Regions from separate parts of the Streptomyces sp. NBC_01268 genome, predicted to be linked through region 4. Evidence: riboswitches for the same ligand, from Rfam matches in the RefSeq annotation. Region 4 holds a riboswitch; each other region holds the start of a gene.
What was found. Region 4 has a riboswitch for cobalamin ahead of metE (5-methyltetrahydropteroyltriglutamate--homocysteine S-methyltransferase). Riboswitches for the same ligand answer to the same signal wherever they lie in the genome.
Positions count from the first base shown of each region.

Region 1 (4,177 bases), 2.1 Mb from region 4:
GCGATGGCGAGGAGGAGGCTGTTGCGCATGCCGACGGCGGCGATCCGCTCGCGCAGCGCGGCCCAGCGCTCCGGCCAGTTCAGCTCGACGTCGAAGTGGTCCGGGTGCAGCACACCGCGGGCCGTGCGGGTCTTGTCCCAGGCGGGCAGCGGGCCGTTGCGCTCGGCGAGGTCGGCGGAGGCCTCGTACGCGGCCAGCATGATCCGCTCGGCGATCCGGGTGGACAGCGCGCGGGCCTCGGCCGAGTCGAAGGGCAGCTTCAGCTTGAAGAAGACGTCCTGGAGGCCCATCGCGCCCAGGCCCACCGGACGCCAGCGGGCGTTGGAGCGGCCGGCCTGCTCGGTCGGGTAGAAGTTGATGTCGACGACCCGGTCGAGGAAGGTGACGGCGGTGCGCACGGTCTCGTCGAGCCGCGCCCAGTCGATCTGCCCGCCGTCGGCTCCTTCCCGGACGAAGGCGCCGAGGTTGACCGAGCCGAGGTTGCAGACGGCCGTCTCGCCGTCGTCGGTGACCTCGATGATCTCGGTGCAGAGGTTCGAGGAGTGGACGACGGAGCCCGGCTCGGCGGTCTGGTTGGCGGTCCGGTTGGAGGCGTCCTTGAAGGTCATCCAGCCGTTGCCGGTCTGCGCGAGGGTGCGCATCATCCGGCCGTACAGGTCACGGGCCGGCATGGACTTCTTGGCCAGGCCCGCCGCCTCCGCCTTGTGGTACGCGGCGTCGAACTCCTCGCCGTACAGGTCGACCAGCTCGGGCACGTCGGCCGGCGAGAAGAGCGACCACTCGGCGTCCGCGTTGACCCGGCGCATGAACTCGTCCGGGATCCAGTGCGCCAGGTTCAGGTTGTGCGTACGGCGGGCGTCCTCGCCGGTGTTGTCGCGGAGCTCCAGGAACTCCTCGATGTCCGCGTGCCAGGTCTCCAGGTAGACCGCGGCGGCGCCCTTGCGGCGGCCGCCCTGGTTCACCGCGGCGACGGAGGCGTCCAGCGTCTTCAGGAACGGCACGATGCCGTTGGAGTGCCCGTTGGTGCCGCGGATCAGCGAACCCCGGGCGCGGATGCGGGAGTACGACAGGCCGATGCCGCCCGCGTGCTTCGACAGGCGCGCGACCTGGTGGTAGCGGTCGTAGATGGAGTCCAGCTCGTCCTGCGGGGAGTCCAGCAGGTAGCAGGAGGACATCTGCGGGTGGCGGGTGCCGGAGTTGAAGAGCGTGGGGGAGGAGGGCAGGTAGTCGAGCCGGCTCATCAGCCCGTACAGCGCCGCCACCTCGTCCACGGCGCGCACCGACTCGTCCTCGGCCAGACCGCACGCGACGCGCAGCATGAAGTGCTGCGGGGTCTCGATGACCTGGCGGGTGATCGGGTGCCGCAGCAGGTAGCGGGAGTAGAGGGTGCGCAGGCCGAAGTAGCCGAAGCGGTCGTCACCGGCCGCGTCGATCAGCGCGTCGAGGCGCGCGGTGTGCGTGGCGACGAACGCGGCCGTGCGGTCGGCGATCAGGCCCTCGCGGTGGCCGACGGCGACGGAGGCCGAGAAGGAGAGCGCGCCCTGGCCCGCCGCCTCGTCGGTGATGGTGAGGGTGAGCAGCCGGGCGGCGAGCCGGGAGTACGCCGGGTCCTCGGCGATGAGTCCGGCGGCGGCCTCGGTGGCCAGCTCGCGCAGCTCCGCCTCGTCCGAACCGGCGCTGCGGCCGCGCAGGGCGGCGGCGGCGACCTTGCCGGGGTCGGTGTCCGGGAGGTCGGCGGTGAGATCGGTCAGGACCCGCAGCAGCACGGTGCCGGGGCCGTCGGTCTCGATCGCTGCGGCCGGATCGGCGGGCGCGATGGTCACGTGGGGGCTCTCCCTCGCTCGGCTCGGAGCCAGGACGGGAGGCGGGAACGGGCGGCCGTACGCACGGCGGCGCCGCGTCCACCGGCCCACTCCGCGAGGCCCGGACGTCTGTGGCACCCGGAACGGACGGACCGGGCGCGCTGTCGGCAGGTCTTCGGACTCACCCTGGGCGCGAAAGCGCGCAAAACACACCGTTGCGGGACAGTTCCGGATTTCCACCGGATTCCCCTGCGGCGACAGCGAGGACGAGCATACATGTGGGGGGCGCCGCTCGCGGCACCCCCCACATGTTGTGTCGGTCGGAGTGGAGCTCAGAGCTCCAGAACGTAGGTGAAGAGCGTGAAGTCCAGCCCCTGGACGGGATTCCAGTCCCGCTCGGGGGAGCGTACGAAGCCCAGTCGCTCATAGACACGGTGGGCGGTGGTCATCGTCCGCTGGGTGGAGAGCACGATCCGCGCGCACCCCTCGACGGCCCGCGCCCGGTCCACACAGGCCCGCACGAGGGCCTCCCCGACGCCCCGGCCGCGCGCCGCGTGCGCGACCGCCAGCATGCGGAACTCGGCCTCGCCCTCCCGGGCGATGTCGGCCCACTCGGCGCCGCCGGCGGTGAAGGTCACCCCGCCGAGGACCGTGCCGGCCGCGTCCGTGGTGTCGACGGCCACGAGCACCTCGGCCTCGGCGTCGCGCCTGGCAACGTCCCGCAGCAGGTGCAGGTACGCGTCGTCCTCGCCGAAGCTGAGGAACCCGTCGTCGAGATAGGCCCGCGCGGTGATCTCGCCGAGGGCCGCGTACTCCTCGGGCCGTACCGCCCTGATCGTGAAGTCCATGCACGGCAGTCTGCCCCCCGGCGCGGCTCCGCCCGCCCCGGATGACCGGAGGCGGGCGGAGACGGTGGAGCCGACGGCCCGCGGGGCTCAGTGCCCGGCGGTCCCGACCTTCGGCAGCTCGGTGGCGACACCCGCGTCGCCGGCGTCCGCCGTGTAGTCCTCGGGCGAGGTCTCGTCGACGCCGTCGGGCGCCTTGAGCGCCTTCAGGACGAAGGTGAGGACCACGGTGACGACCAGGTTGAGCACGAAGGCGGTGAGGCCGATGTAGCCGATCTCGCCGATGCCGGGGATCTCGGCCGAGGAGCCGCCGAAGTGCTTCTGGGTGGGGCTGGCCACGCCGTACGCGGCGGCGGTGCCGTAGACCATGCCGACGGCCCAGCCGGCGAGCAGCGCCCAGCGGTGGAACCAGCGGGTGAACAGGCCGCCGACGAGGGCGGGGAAGGTCTGCAGGATCCAGATGCCGCCGAGCAGCTGGAAGTTGATGGCGACGGTCTTGTCCATGGTGAGGACGAAGACCAGCGCGCCGACCTTCACCAGCAGCGAGACCAGCTTGGAGACCTTGGTCTCCTGCTCGGGCGTCGCGTTCGGCTTGAGGAAGTCCTTGTAGATGTTCCTCGTGAACAGGTTGGCCGCCGCGATCGACATGATCGCGGCCGGGACCAGGGCGCCGATGCCGATGGCGGCGAAGGCCACGCCCGCGAACCACGAGGGGAACATGTCCTCGAAGAGCTGCGGGATGGCGAGCTGCCCGTTGGTGACCTTCACGCCGGCGGCGATCGCCATGAAGCCGAGCAGCGCGAGCAGGCCCAGCATCAGCGAGTACAGCGGCAGGATCGTGGTGTTGCGGCGGATCACCTCGCGGCTCCTGGAGGAGAGCGTCGCGGTGATCGAGTGCGGGTACATGAAGAGCGCCAGCGCCGAGCCGAGGGCCAGCGTCGCGTACGTCCACTGGCCGGCCTCGCCGGGCACGAGCGCGCCCTTGGGCTTGCCGGTGGCCGGGTTGACCGTCTGGTAGGCCTCGCCCGCCTTGGCGAAGATCTCGTCGAAGCCGCCCAGCTTGATCGGGATGTAGATGATCGCCACCGCGATGACGATGTAGATCAGGGTGTCCTTGACGAAGGCGATGAGCGCCGGGGCGCGCAGACCGGAGGAGTACGTGTACGCCGCGAGGACGCCGAAGGCGATGAGCAGCGGCAGGTCCTTGACGAACCAGTTGGTGCCCTCGCCGCCGCCGACGCCCATCACGTCCAGGACGGCCTGGATGCCGACGAGCTGGAGGGCGATGTACGGCATGGTGGCGAGGATGCCGGTGACGGCGACCGCCAGCGACAGGCCCTTGGAGCCGAAGCGGCCGCGGACGAAGTCGGAGGTGGTGACGTAACCGTGCTTGTGGGACACCGACCACAGGCGGGGCAGGAAGGTGAAGATCAGCGGGTAGACCAGGATCGTGTACGGCACGGCGAAGAAGCCGGCCGCGCCCGCCGCGTAGATGGCCGCCGGGACGGCGACGAAGGTGTACGCGGTGTA
Region 1 is NZ_CP108454.1:5,531,140-5,535,316, forward strand. It holds gene OG309_RS25030 (ribonucleoside-diphosphate reductase subunit alpha) at 1-1,823, opposite strand, end outside; cobalamin riboswitch at 1,952-2,076, opposite strand; gene OG309_RS25035 (GNAT family N-acetyltransferase) at 2,135-2,650, opposite strand; gene mctP (monocarboxylate uptake permease MctP) at 2,738-4,177, opposite strand, start outside.
Region 1: another riboswitch for cobalamin. It lies ahead of OG309_RS25030 (ribonucleoside-diphosphate reductase subunit alpha); the one in region 4 lies ahead of metE (5-methyltetrahydropteroyltriglutamate--homocysteine S-methyltransferase).

Region 2 (4,177 bases), 5.6 Mb from region 4:
CGGCCGGGCCAGGGTCTTCTCGACGCCGAAGCGCACCCGCACGGGCAGCAGCCCGAGCCCGTCGACCACGCCGGCCCTCGACTCCACCTCGTCCTCGATCCGCTGGCCGAGCGCCTGGAAGCCGCCGCAGATGCCGAGCACCGGGCGCCCCTCGGCGGCGCGCCGGGCCAGCGCGTCGGCCAGGCCGCGTTCCCGCAGCCAGGCGAGGGCCTTGACGGTGCCGCGGGTGCCGGGCACGACGACCAGGTCCGCGTCGACGAGCTCCTCGGGCCGGTCCACGAACCGGACCACGACGCCCGGCTCGGCGGCCAGCGCGTCCACGTCGGTGAAGTTGGACATCAGCGGGACGGCGCAGACGGCGACCCGCAGCACGTCGGCGCCGACCGGCGGCGCCACCACCGACTCGCGGACGGTGCCCCGCAGCGAGACCCGCAGGCCGTCCTCCTCGTCGATGCCGAGCCCGTGCGCGTACGGCAGGACACCGAGGGCGCGGCGTCCGGTGAGCCCGTGGAGCATGTCGAGACCGGGCTCGAGGAGCGTCACGTCGCCCCGGAACTTGTTCACCAGATAGCCGGCGACGAGCGCCTGGTCCTCGGGTGCGAGCAGCGCCGTCGTGCCGAAGAACTGGGCGAACACCCCGCCCCGGTCGATGTCGCCGACGACCACGACGGGCAGCTTCGCGGCCCGCGCGATGCCCATGTTCACGATGTCCGTGCGCCGCAGGTTGATCTCGGCCGGGCTGCCCGCCCCCTCGCAGATCACGGCGTCATACGTGCCCCGCAGTTCCTCCAGGCACGCCATCACGGGCTCGAAGAGCGTCGCCTGGCGCCCGCCGTGGTAGCCGCGGGCGCTCATCTCGCCGACCGGCTTCCCCATGAGCACGACCTGGCTGGAGCGGTCGCTGCCGGGCTTCAGGAGCACCGGGTTCATCAGCGCGGTGGGCTCGACGCGGGCGGCCTGCGCCTGCATGGCCTGGGCGCGGCCGATCTCGGCGCCCTCCCGGGTGACGAAGGAGTTCAGGGACATGTTCTGCCCCTTGAACGGCGCGACCTTGACGCCCTGCCGGACCAGCCAGCGGCAGATGCCGGCCGTGACGACGCTCTTGCCCGCGTCGGACGTGGTCCCGGCGACCAGCAGCCCCCCACCCCTCATGCGTTCCTCCGCTTCAGCGCGCTCGCGATCATCCGGCCGCCGACACAGGCGGCCAGGGTCAGTCCGGTCACCCGGCGGGACAGGCGTACCGCCCGGTCGATGTCGGCGACCTCGACGGGCCGCCCCGCCCCGTTGAGGACGGGCCGGTGCTCGATCCGGCCGCCGTACGCCAGCGTCCCGCCGAGCCGTACGCCGAGCGCGCCCGCGAAGGAGGCCTCCACGGGGCCCGCGTTGGGGCTGGGGTGCTTCGCCGCGTCGGCGCGCCAGGCCCGGGCCGCGCCGCGCGGGTTCCCGCCGGCGACGGTGGCGAGGACGGCGGTGAGCCGGGCGCCCGGCCAGCCGGCGAGGTCGTCGAGCCGGGCCGAGGCCCAGCCGAAGCGGCGGTACTTCGGTGACTTGTGGCCGACCATCGCGTCCAGGGTGTTGACCGCCCGGAAGCCGACCAGGCCGGGCACGCCCGCGACGGCGCCCCAGAACAGGGCGCCCACGACGGCGTCGGAGGTGTTCTCGGCGACCGACTCGACGACCGCGCGGGCCATCGCGGGACCGTCCAGGGAGTGCGGGTCGCGCCCGCACAGGTGCGGCAGGCGCTCCCGGGCGACCTCCAGGTCCCCGGCCGCGAGCGCCCCGCCGATCGCGCGGGCCTCGCGGCCCAGGGTCGTACCGCCGACGACGGCCCACACGGAGGCGGCGGTCAGGGCGACGGTGGCGGCGCGGCTGCCCCGTACCGTACGGGCGGCCAGGGCGCCGAGCGCCATGGTGGAGCCGGCGCAGACGGCGGTGTGCAGGGCGCCCCAGCCGCGGTGGTCGCGCAGCAGGCGCTCCTCGACCGCGCCGGCGGCCCGGCCGAAGGCGGCGACGGGATGGCCGCGGCGGGGGTCGCCCGCGAGCAGGTCGACGGCGAGGCCGGCGGCCGCTCCGTACGCGAAGACTCGGGTGGCACCGGAGGCGCCGGTGGTACCGGGAAAGCTGAGGCCGCGGCCGGGCATGGCGCTCTGTCCTCACTCAGGGTCCGCGCCCTGGATCGACGTGACCGGCGGCGAGAGTTCCTGACTCCCGGCCCCGGGGGGCCGGTCACAGTGGCGGGACCGCGCCGGATTCGCACCGGACTTCCTCTACTGCCGCCGTAATGGCCCCGGCAGTCCACCACGCTGCGCGAACAGCCGTCAACTCACCCTTGACCTGCGTCGGGTCACTGTGCGGAGCGCCACAGACACGACGGCCGGGCGGTCCGCACCCGTGGTGCGGACCGCCCGGCCGTCGTGCCCGTGCGTCGGACGACGCTCGGTGGAGCGCGTCAGATGACGATCAGGTAGATGCCGTACGCCACGGCCGCCGCGCACAGGGCGAAGCAGGCGTAGGCGCCGGTGCGGGCCAGGCCGGCGGAGCCGCCGCTCGCGGCCGCCTCCTCCTGCTTGGAGAGGCCCATGACACCGAGGGTGAAGAGGCCCACCAGGGCGACGGTCGCCACGAGGCTGACTCCGAAGACGGAGCCGAGGGCTGCCCAGTCGATCTTCATGCTTGGTTCCAGTTCCTTAGACCGCGGCGGCGGGGGCCGGGGGAGCGGCCGGGTCCGTGGGGCCCGGGGTGGGGATGGTGGTCTTCAGGTCCGTGTCCGCGACGGCGGCGACGGAGCCGGCCGGCGGCGGCGGGGTGACGGCCGCGATGGCGGTGGTCACGACGCCGGCGGGCTCGGCGGGGGCGGCGTCGAGGTCGTCGGCCGTGACGTTGTTGTGGTCGACCGGCTTGCGACGGGACAGCGACCAGATGACACCGGAACCGGCGACCAGCAGGACCGCGACGGCGGCGATGCCCCAGGGGCCCTGCTTGGTGAGGAACTCGGCACCGGCGCCGACCACGCCCGCGGCGGGCAGGGTCAGACCCCAGGCGACGAACATCCGGGTGGCGGTCGACCAGCGGACGACACCGCCCTTGCGGCCGAGGCCGGCGCCCATCACGGCACCCGAGCAGGACTGGGTGGTGGAGAGCGAGAAGCCCAGGTGGGAGGAGGCCAGGATGACCGTGGCGGCGCTGGTCTGGGCGGCGAAGCCCTGCTGCGGCTGGAGGTCGGTGAGGCCCTTGCCCATGGTGCGGATGATGCGCCAGCCGCCGAGGTAGGTGCCGAGCGCGATCGCCACACCGGCGGCGACGATGACCCACATCGGAGGGTTGGAGCCGGGGGCGAGGACGCCGCCGGTGACCAGGGCGAGGGTGATGATGCCCATCGTCTTCTGGGCGTCGTTGGTGCCGTGCGCGAGCGAGACCAGACCGGCGGAGGCGATCTGGCCGGCCCGGTAGCCCTTGGCGGTGGCCTTCGTCTCGGCCTTCGCGCCGATGCGGTAGGTCAGCCGGGTGGCGACCATCGCGGCGAGACCGGCGACGATCGGGGCGGCGACGGCGGGGATCAGGACCTTGGTGACGATGGTCGGTCCGTTGACCGCGCCCCAGCCGGCCGACATCACGGCGGCGCCGATGAGGCCGCCGAACAGGGCGTGGGAGGAGCTGGACGGCAGACCGAGCAGCCAGGTCAGCAGGTTCCACAGGATGGCGCCGACGAGCGCCGCGAAGATCACTTCTGTACGAATGCCCTCTTCGTTGATGATCCCGCCGGAGATCGTCTTGGCGACCTCCACGGACAGGAACGCGCCGACGAGGTTCAGCACGGCGGACATGGCCACCGCCGTCTTGGGCTTGAGAGCACCGGTCGAGATGGTCGTCGCCATCGCGTTGGCGGTGTCGTGGAAACCGTTCGTGAAATCGAACACGAGAGCTGTCACGACCACAATCGCGAGCAGCAGCGTGATGTGTTCCATTTACCCAGGCAATCGTTTGACGTCAGTGGCTCGTCGAACGTACGCAACCTGGGTGAACGGAAGATGAACTGGATCGGGCTGTGTGGTGTCCCCAACCGGGGTCCCGGCATTCCATTTCCGCCCCCGGAACCGTCCCGGACCGCCCGGCTGTCCACCATGCGGTCAGGGTGCGACCCGGGGTAAGCCCTGCCGTACCAGGACGCATGCGACTC
Region 2 is NZ_CP108454.1:2,025,274-2,029,450, reverse strand. It holds gene OG309_RS08825 (cobyric acid synthase) at 1-1,152, opposite strand, end outside; gene OG309_RS08820 (cobalamin biosynthesis protein) at 1,149-2,141, opposite strand; adenosylcobalamin (AdoCbl) riboswitch at 2,195-2,269, opposite strand; gene OG309_RS08815 (hypothetical protein) at 2,450-2,671, opposite strand; gene OG309_RS08810 (inorganic phosphate transporter) at 2,688-3,965, opposite strand.
Region 2: another riboswitch for cobalamin. It lies ahead of OG309_RS08820 (cobalamin biosynthesis protein); the one in region 4 lies ahead of metE (5-methyltetrahydropteroyltriglutamate--homocysteine S-methyltransferase).

Region 3 (4,177 bases), 3.7 Mb from region 4:
GTTCGTCGGTGGTGCCGGCCAGGCGCGGGACGACCTGCTCGCAGGCGAAGCGCAGCACCGCGTGCACCTCGGCGCCGTACGCGCCGGCCACGGAGCCGATCGCGTCCACGGACCAGTCCGCCGCCTCCATGCCCTCGACCAGCTCGCGGGCCTTCGCCTCCGCCTCGTCGGCGGTGGTGCGCGTCGCCGCCGACTCGTCCAGGCCGAGCGCCTCGCGCAGGCCCGGCAGCGCCTGCGTGCCGCCCCAGATCTGCCGGGCCCGCAGGATCGACAGGACCAGGTTCACCCGGGCCTCGCCGACCGGGGCGCCGCCCAGGACGTGCAGACCGTCACGGATCTGCGCGTCCTTGACCTCGCACAGCCAGCCGTCGACGTGCAGCAGGAAGTCGTCGAAGCCGTCGTCCTCCGGCCGGTCCTCCAGGCCCAGGTCGTGGTCCAGCTTCGCCGCCTGGATCAGCGTCCAGATCTGCGCGCGGATCGCCGGCAGCTTCGCCGGGTCCATGCTGCTGATCTGCGCGTACTCGTCGAGCAGCTGCTCCAGGCGCGCGATGTCGCCGTACGAGTCGGCGCGGGCCATCGGCGGCACCAGGTGGTCGACGAGCGTGGCGTGCACGCGCCGCTTGGCCTGGGTGCCCTCGCCCGGGTCGTTGACCAGGAACGGGTAGACCAGCGGCAGGTCGCCGAGCGCGGCGTCCGGGCCGCAGGCGGCGGACAGGCCGGCGTTCTTGCCGGGCAGCCACTCCAGGTTGCCGTGCTTGCCCAGGTGCACCATCGCGTCCGCGCCGAAACCCCCGTCCTCGGCGCGGGCGGCGATCCAGCGGTAGGCCGCCAGGTAGTGGTGCGACGGCGGCAGGTCCGGGTCGTGGTAGATCGCGATCGGGTTCTCGCCGAAGCCGCGCGGCGGCTGGATGAGGACCAGCAGGTTCCCGCGGCGCAGCGCGGCCAGCACGATGTCGCCCTCGGGGTTGCGGGAGCGGTCCAGGAACATCTCGCCCGGGGCCGGGCCCCAGTGCTCCTCGACCTGCTCGCGCAGCTCCGCCGGGAGTTCGGCGTACCAGCGCTTGTAGTCGGCGGCCGGGATGCGGACCGGGTTGCGGGCCAGCTGCTCCTCGGTGAGCCAGTCCTGGTCGTGGCCGCCGGCCTCGATCAGGGCGTAGATCAGCTCGTCGCCGTCGCCGGAGACCAGGCCGGGGATGTCCTCGACCGGGCCGAAGTCGTAGCCCTCGGCGATGAGCCGGCGCAGCAGCGCCACGGCGGAGGCCGGGGTGTCGAGGCCGACGGCGTTGCCGATGCGGGAGTGCTTCGTCGGGTACGCGGAGAGGACGAGCGCCAGCTTCTTCTCGCCGTTCGCGATGTGCCGCAGACGGGCGTGCCGGACGGCGATGCCGGCGACGCGGGCGGAGCGCTCGGCGTCCGCCACGTACGCGGGCAGCCCGTCCTCGTCGATCTCCTTGAAGGAGAACGGGACGGTGATGAGCCGGCCGTCGAACTCCGGGACGGCGACCTGGCTGGCCGCGTCCAGCGGCGACAGGCCCTCGTCGTTCTCCTCCCACGCGGCGCGCGAGCCCGTCAGGCACAGCGCCTGCAGGATCGGCACGTCCAGGGCGGCGAGCGCGCCCGCGTCCCAGGCCTCCTCGTCGCCGCCCGCCTGCGCCTCGGCCGGCTTGGTGCCGCCCGCCGCGAGGACCGTCGTGACGATCGCGTCGGCCCCGCGCAGCTCGTCGAGGAGCTCGGGCTCCGGGGCCCGGAGCGAGGCCACGTACAGGGCCTTCGCCCGGGCGCCCTGCCGCTCGATCGCGTCGCAGAGGGTGCCGACGAAGGCGGTGTTGCCGCTCATGTGGTGGGCGCGGTAGTAGAGCACGGCGACGGTGGGGGCGCCCTCGGGCGTGTCCCCCGCGGTCCGCTCCAGCGGGCCCCAGGTCGGCGCGGGGGCCGGCGGCTCGAAGCCGTGGCCGGTCAGCAGCACGGTGTCGGAGAGGAAGCGGGCCAGCTGGCCGAGGTTGCCCGGGCCGCCGTGCGCCAGGTAGGCGTGCGCCTCGGTGGCGACGCCGACCGGGACGGTCGAGGCCTCCATCAGCTGGGCGTCGGGAGCCTGTTCGCCGCTCAGCACCACCACGGGCTTCCCGGCGGCCAGGACCGTGTCGAGGCCCTCCTCCCAGGAGCGCAGGCCGCCGAGGAGGCGGACGACGACGAGTTCGGCGCCGTCGAGGAGGGCGGGGAGGTCGGCCAGCGGCAGCCGGGCCGGGTTGGCGTACCGGTACTCCACCGGGCCTTCGGCGGCGTTCGCCGCGCGGGCGCTGAGCAGGTCGGTGTCGGAGTGCGACAGCAGCAGGAGCATGGCGAGCTCAGGGCCTTCCTCGGGGTTGTCCGCGCCCCGGGTGGTCGTATGGACGGCGGGAGTTCCTGACTCACCGCCCCGAAACTCCGGACCGGCTCACAGTGGCGGGACCGCGCCGGATTCTCACCGGGCTTCCTCCCCGGGGTCCTGGGACCCCATGCCGTCTGCATCCTAGATCGTGAGCGGGCGCGGCGGGGGAGAGCCGGGGGTCGGGCGGATCACACCGGGGGACCGGGCCCCGGTCACGGCGGCCCCGGGCCCCGGTCGTGGCCGGCTCCGGCCCCGGTCGTGGCTGGTTCTCGGCAGGTGGGAGCGGATCCCGCCGTGGGTATGCTCGCCGCCATGTCGGCCACCCCACGCACCTCGCCCGAACCGGGCGAACCTCTCATACGGGACCGCGGCGACGCCTGTCCGGGTGCGCTGCGACTGCACGCGGCGGACGACGGGCGGCTCGCCCGACTCCGGCTGCCCGGCGGGCGTTTGACGGAGGCTCAGGTCCTGGCGCTGGCCGACGCGGCCGAGTCCCTCGGGGACGGCAGCATCAGCATCACCTCGCGCGGCAACGCGGAGCTCCGCGGGCTCGGCGAGGGCTGCGGCGCCGAGCTGGCCGCGCTGCTCGACCGGGCCGGGCTGCTGCCCTCGCCGAGCCACGAACGGGTCCGCAACATCGTCGTCTCTCCGGCCGCCGGACTGGACGGACTCGGCGGCGCCGAGCCGCAGTTGTGGGCACGGGAACTGGACGCGCTGCTGTGCGCGGAGGCGTGGACCGCGGCGCTCTCCGGACGCTTCCTGTTCGTCCTGGACGACGGGCGGGGCGACGTCGCGGGGCTCGGCGGGGATGTGACCTTGCTCGCAGAAGGGCCTCCCGCGGGCGGGGACGTCCGCGCCCAGCTGCGCCTCGGCCCCCAGGCCTTCCGGGTCGCCGCGACCGACGCCCCGCGCGCCGCGCTCGCCGCCGCCGACGCCTTCCTGCGGGCCGCCGAGACCGCCGGGACGGGCGCCTGGCGGGTGCGGGAACTGCCCGAGGGGTGCGTGCCCGACCTGGCGGCCGCCCTGGCGCGCGCCGGACTCGCCGCGGAGCCCGTCCCCCACCCCGTACCGCCGCTGCCCCAAGGGGACCCGCCCGTCCCGGGGCCGCTGGGCGCGGACGCCCTGTACGTCCTCGCGCCGCTCGGCCGGCTGACCGCCGTCCAACTGCGGGCGCTGCTGCCGGCCCGCGAGGTGCGGTTCACGCCCTGGCGCGGTGCGGTGGTCGCCGCGCCGCCCGGCCGGCTCGCCGCGCTCACGGAGCTCGCCGCGTACGGCCTGATCACCCGGCCCGACGCCCCCGGCACCGGCGTCGGGGCCTGCACCGGGCGGCCCGGCTGCGCCAAGTCCCTCGCCGACGTGCGGCGGGACGCGGCCCTCGCCCCGCACGGGCGGCTGCCCGTCCACTTCTCCGGGTGCGCACGCCGCTGCGGGCACCCGCACGGCGCCTGGGTCGACGTCCTCGCCACCGAGGACGGCGGCTACCTGGTCGACGGCGTCCCCACCCTCCGTACCTCCCTGTCCGAAGCGGTCGCGGCGGCCCGCGGCCCGGCGACCCCCACGAGATGAGCGAGAGCAACAGGATGTTCGAGTACGAGAAGGACGGCGCGGAGATCTACCGCCGCTCCTTTGCCACGATCCGCGCCGAGGCGGACCTCGCGGGCCTGCCCGCCGACGTCAGCCAGGTCGCCGTGCGGATGATCCACGCCTGCGGCATGACCGACCTCGTGCGGGACATCGCCCACTCCCCCGGCGTCGTCGCCTCGGCGCGTGCCGCCCTGCGTGCGGGCGCGCCGATCCTGTGCGACGCCC
Region 3 is NZ_CP108454.1:3,968,149-3,972,325, forward strand. It holds gene cobN (cobaltochelatase subunit CobN) at 1-2,338, opposite strand, end outside; cobalamin riboswitch at 2,376-2,518, opposite strand; gene OG309_RS17600 (cobalamin biosynthesis protein CobG) at 2,681-3,934, shown strand; gene OG309_RS17605 (precorrin-8X methylmutase) at 3,931-4,177, shown strand, end outside.
Region 3: another riboswitch for cobalamin. It lies ahead of cobN (cobaltochelatase subunit CobN); the one in region 4 lies ahead of metE (5-methyltetrahydropteroyltriglutamate--homocysteine S-methyltransferase).

Region 4 (4,177 bases):
CGGTGGCCTCCTCCGGGGACGGGACGCGGGGGGAGTGGATGTCCCAGACGCCGGGACCGGCCTCGCGGGGGTAGCCGTGGGCGGCGAGTTCGCGGGCGACCTGCATGTGGGAGCGGGCCGCCTCCAGGCTGATCACGTCGGCGTCGAGGTCGTCGATGGCCTGGACGACGTCGCCGAACTCGGCGTAGCACATGTGGGTGTGGATCTGGGTGTCGGGCCGCACTCCCGCGGTGGTGAGCCGGAACGACTCGGTCGCCCAGGCGAGATACGCCGGGTGGTCGGCCTCCCGCAGCGGCAGGGTCTCGCGCAGCGCGGGCTCGTCGACCTGGATGACGGAGGTGCCGGCGGCCTCCAGGTCGTTCACCTCGTCGCGCAGCGCGAGGGCCACCTGCCGGGCGGTCTCGCCCAGCGGCTGGTCGTCGCGGACGAAGGACCAGGCGAGCATGGTGACCGGGCCGGTGAGCATGCCCTTGACCGGCTTGGGCGTCAGGGACTGCGCGTACGTCGTCCAGCGCACCGTCATCGGCCGCGGACGGGAGATGTCACCGGCGAGGATCGGCGGACGGACGTACCGGGTGCCGTACGACTGCACCCAGCCGTGCCGGGTGGCGAGGTAGCCGTCGAGCTGTTCGGCGAAGTACTGCACCATGTCGTTGCGTTCGGGCTCGCCGTGCACCAGGACGTCGAGCCCCGCCTTCTCCTGGAAGGAGACGACCTCCTGGATCTCCGCCCGGATGCGCTCCTCGTAGCCCTCGTCCCCGATCCGTCCGGCGCGCAGGTCCGCGCGAGCGGCGCGCAGTTCGGCCGTCTGCGGGAAGGACCCGATGGTGGTGGTCGGGAGCAGCGGAAGCCCGAGGTGGGCCCGCTGGGCGGCGGCACGCCGCGCGTAGGACGGCGAGCGGCGGCGGTCCGCCTCGGTGACGGCCCGGACCCGGGCCCGGACGGCGGGGTCGCGGGTGAGGGGGGAGGCGGCGCGGGCGGAGCGCGCGCTCCGGTTGGCGGCCAGCTCGCCGCTGATGGCGTCGGTGCCCAGGGACAGGCCCTTGGCCAGGGCGACGACCTCGTCCGTCTTCTGCCGGGCGAAGGCGAGCCAGGCCAGGACCTGCGGGTCGACGTCCTCCTCGGCCGCGGCGTCGAGCGGCACGTGGAGCAGCGAGCACGAGGCCGACACGTCCACGTGGCCGGCGAGACCGAGGAGGGTGCCGAGGGTGGTGAGGGAGCTCTGCAGGTCGTCGACCCAGACGTTGCGGCCGTCGACCACGCCGGCGACGAGCCGCTTGCCGGGCAGGCCTCCGACGGCCGCGAGTCCGTCGAGGTTCGCGGCGGCGGGCCCGGTGAAGTCGAGGGCGAGTCCCTCGACGGGCGCCTTCGCGAGCACCGGGAGGGCGTCGCCCAGCCGGTCGAAGTAGGAGGCGACGAGCAGCTTCGGCCGGTCCCGGGCGGCGCCGAGATCGCGGTAGGCCCGTGCGGCGGCGGCGAGTTCGGCGGGCGTGCGGTCCTGCACCAGGGCCGGTTCGTCGATCTGCACCCACTCCGCGCCGGCGGCCCGGAGGTCGGCGAGGACCTCGGCGTAGACGGGCAGCAGGCGGTCCAGCAGGGTCAGCGGCTCGAACTCCGCCGCCACGCCGGGGGCGGGCTTCGCCAGCAGGAGATAGGTGACCGGTCCCACCAGGACGGGTCGGGCGGTCAGACCCAGCGCGAGGGCCTCGCGCAGCTCCGTGACCTGCTTGGCCGAGTCCGCCGAGAAGACGGTGTCAGGGCCCAGTTCGGGGACGAGGTAGTGGTAGTTGGTGTCGAACCACTTGGTCATCTCCAGCGGCGCCACGTCCTGGGTGCCGCGGGCCATGGCGAAGTAGCCGTCCGTCGCGTCGGCCGCCACGGCCTCCTGGTGGCGGCGGGGGATCGCGCCCACCATGACGGTGGTGTCCAGGACGTGGTCGTAGTACGAGAAGTCGCCGGTCGGCACTTCGGTGATGCCGGCGTCGGCGAGCTGCAGCCAGTTCGTCCGGCGCAGCGCGGCGCCGGTGTTCCGGAGGGCGTCGGCGGTGACGCGGCCCTTCCAGTAGCCCTCGATCGCCTTCTTGAGTTCGCGGTTCCGCCCCTGACGGGGGTAGCCGTACACGGTGGCCCGTGCTGCCGCGGCTGCGGACTTCGTGGTCACGGAGATCTCCTTCGCGAGATGAATCCCTGAGGTCCGGAGACCTGACGAGGGGCGAAGGGAGACCGGGAACAGGCGGATGCGCACGCGCGCAGCAAGGCACGCTCGTCCGCCTGTATGGTCGCCGACCCGCCCTCGAGGTCACCGGATGGCCGCGCGCGGAATCGTCCGCGTGCGGGCAACGGGCAGGTCTTCGGACTCGCGGGCACGTCCCGTCGTACGGGACTCCTACTGGCCGTCGCTTCCCAGGTCCGGTACGTCGGACCCAGTGCTGTGTGACGGCGGTCGTTCCCACTCACCGCTGCGGGGCAGTCCCGGATTCCCACCGGGTTCCCTCTTACGACGCATCCCGCCTGGCGGACGGGGCGAACCAGCTGCGCCCTCACTCTAGACCACGGGCCACACCGGCCGGCGGGTGAAGCCGGGCCCGGCACACCGGAGTTCACGTCGCGACCAGGCCGCAGGGGATCAAGGACCCTGTGGAGGTGGCTGGTTCTGTGCCATCGGTCAGGGTCGGGTCCTCCTTCAGGGGGAGATGATGCCGTCCTTCGGGGGGATTCCGGCAAGTCCCCTCTGAGCAAGGGTTCTTGGGACAGAACGTCCACCTCCCGCGAGGATCTCCATCACCGTGCGAAGCAGACGAACAGCGCCCGCCGTGGCCCTCGGCGCCATCGCGACGCTCCTCCCCGTTCTCACCCCCGCCGTGGCCTCGGCGGCCGGACCGGCGCCCCGGGCCGCCACCGCGACCACCGCCACCCCGTCACCCGACCCGCTCGCCCGCTACGGCCGGCAGAAGCCGCGCTGGAGTCGCTGCGACGCCGAAGGGCCGGCGGAGTACGAGTGCGCGACGATCGAGGTGCCCCTCGACTACGCCCGCCCGAACGGCCGCACGCTCGACCTCGCCGTGTCCCGGACGAAGGCGACCAGCGCCCGTGACCGGCGCGGTGTGCTGCTGCTGAACCCCGGCGGGCCCGGCGGATCGGGCCTCGACATGCCGGTCTGGATGGCGCCGATGCTGTCGGACGACGTGAGGAAGCGGTACGACCTGATCGGCTTCGACCCCCGGGGCGTCGGCCGGAGCAGCCCGGTGAGCTGCGGACTGAACGACGCGGAGACCGCGTGGCAACGCCCTTACAAGGCAGCGACGTTCAAGCGGGACGTCCAGTGGGCGCGGACCGTCGCGGAGAAGTGCCGGGCGCGGAACGGCGCCGTCCTGTCGCACCTCACCACCCGCGACACGGCACGGGACATGGACGTCATCCGCGCGGTGCTCGGCGAGAAGAAGATCTCGTACCTCGGCTACTCCTACGGCACCTATCTGGGAGCCGTCTACACGCAGATGTTCCCCAAGCGCGCCGACCGGTTCGTGCTCGACAGCGCGGTCGACCCGGAGCGGATCTGGCGCGGCATGATCCGGATATGGGCCGAGGGGGCGGAACCGGCGTTCACGCGGTGGACCGGCTGGGCCGCCGAGCGGAACGCGACCTACGGGCTCGGCGCCATCCCTGCCGAGGTCGGCGCGACGTTCTGGGCGCTGGTCGCCCGGGCGGACCGCGAGCCGATCGAGCTCGACGGCGTCGCCCTGACGGGCGACGACATCCGGCTCGGGTCGCGGGCCGTCTTCTTCGACGTGGCCTACGCCGCCGAGGCGGTCGTACGGCTCAAGGACGCCGCGGAGGGCCGGACCCCGGCGCCGGCGCGGCGCGGCACGCCGCCCGCCCCGGTACCGTCGGCCTTCGCCCGCGCGGCCGACGCCCCGGCCGACGCACCCGCCGTCCCGGCGGACAACATGGACGCCGCCTTCTGGTCCGTGGTGTGCGCCGACACCCGCGCGTGGCCGCGCGACCCGGAGCGGTACCGGCGCGACGCGATCCGCGACAAGCGCCGGTACCCGCTGTACGGGGACTTCGCGTCGAACATCAAGCCGTGTGCGTTCTGGCGGGGCGGGGCCGAGCCCGCCACCGAGGTGAACAACTCCGTCGCCGCCCTCGTCCTGCAGAACGAGTGGGACTCCCAGAC
Region 4 is NZ_CP108454.1:7,654,091-7,658,267, forward strand. It holds gene metE (5-methyltetrahydropteroyltriglutamate--homocysteine S-methyltransferase) at 1-2,161, opposite strand, end outside; cobalamin riboswitch at 2,326-2,548, opposite strand; gene OG309_RS34245 (alpha/beta hydrolase) at 2,787-4,177, shown strand, end outside.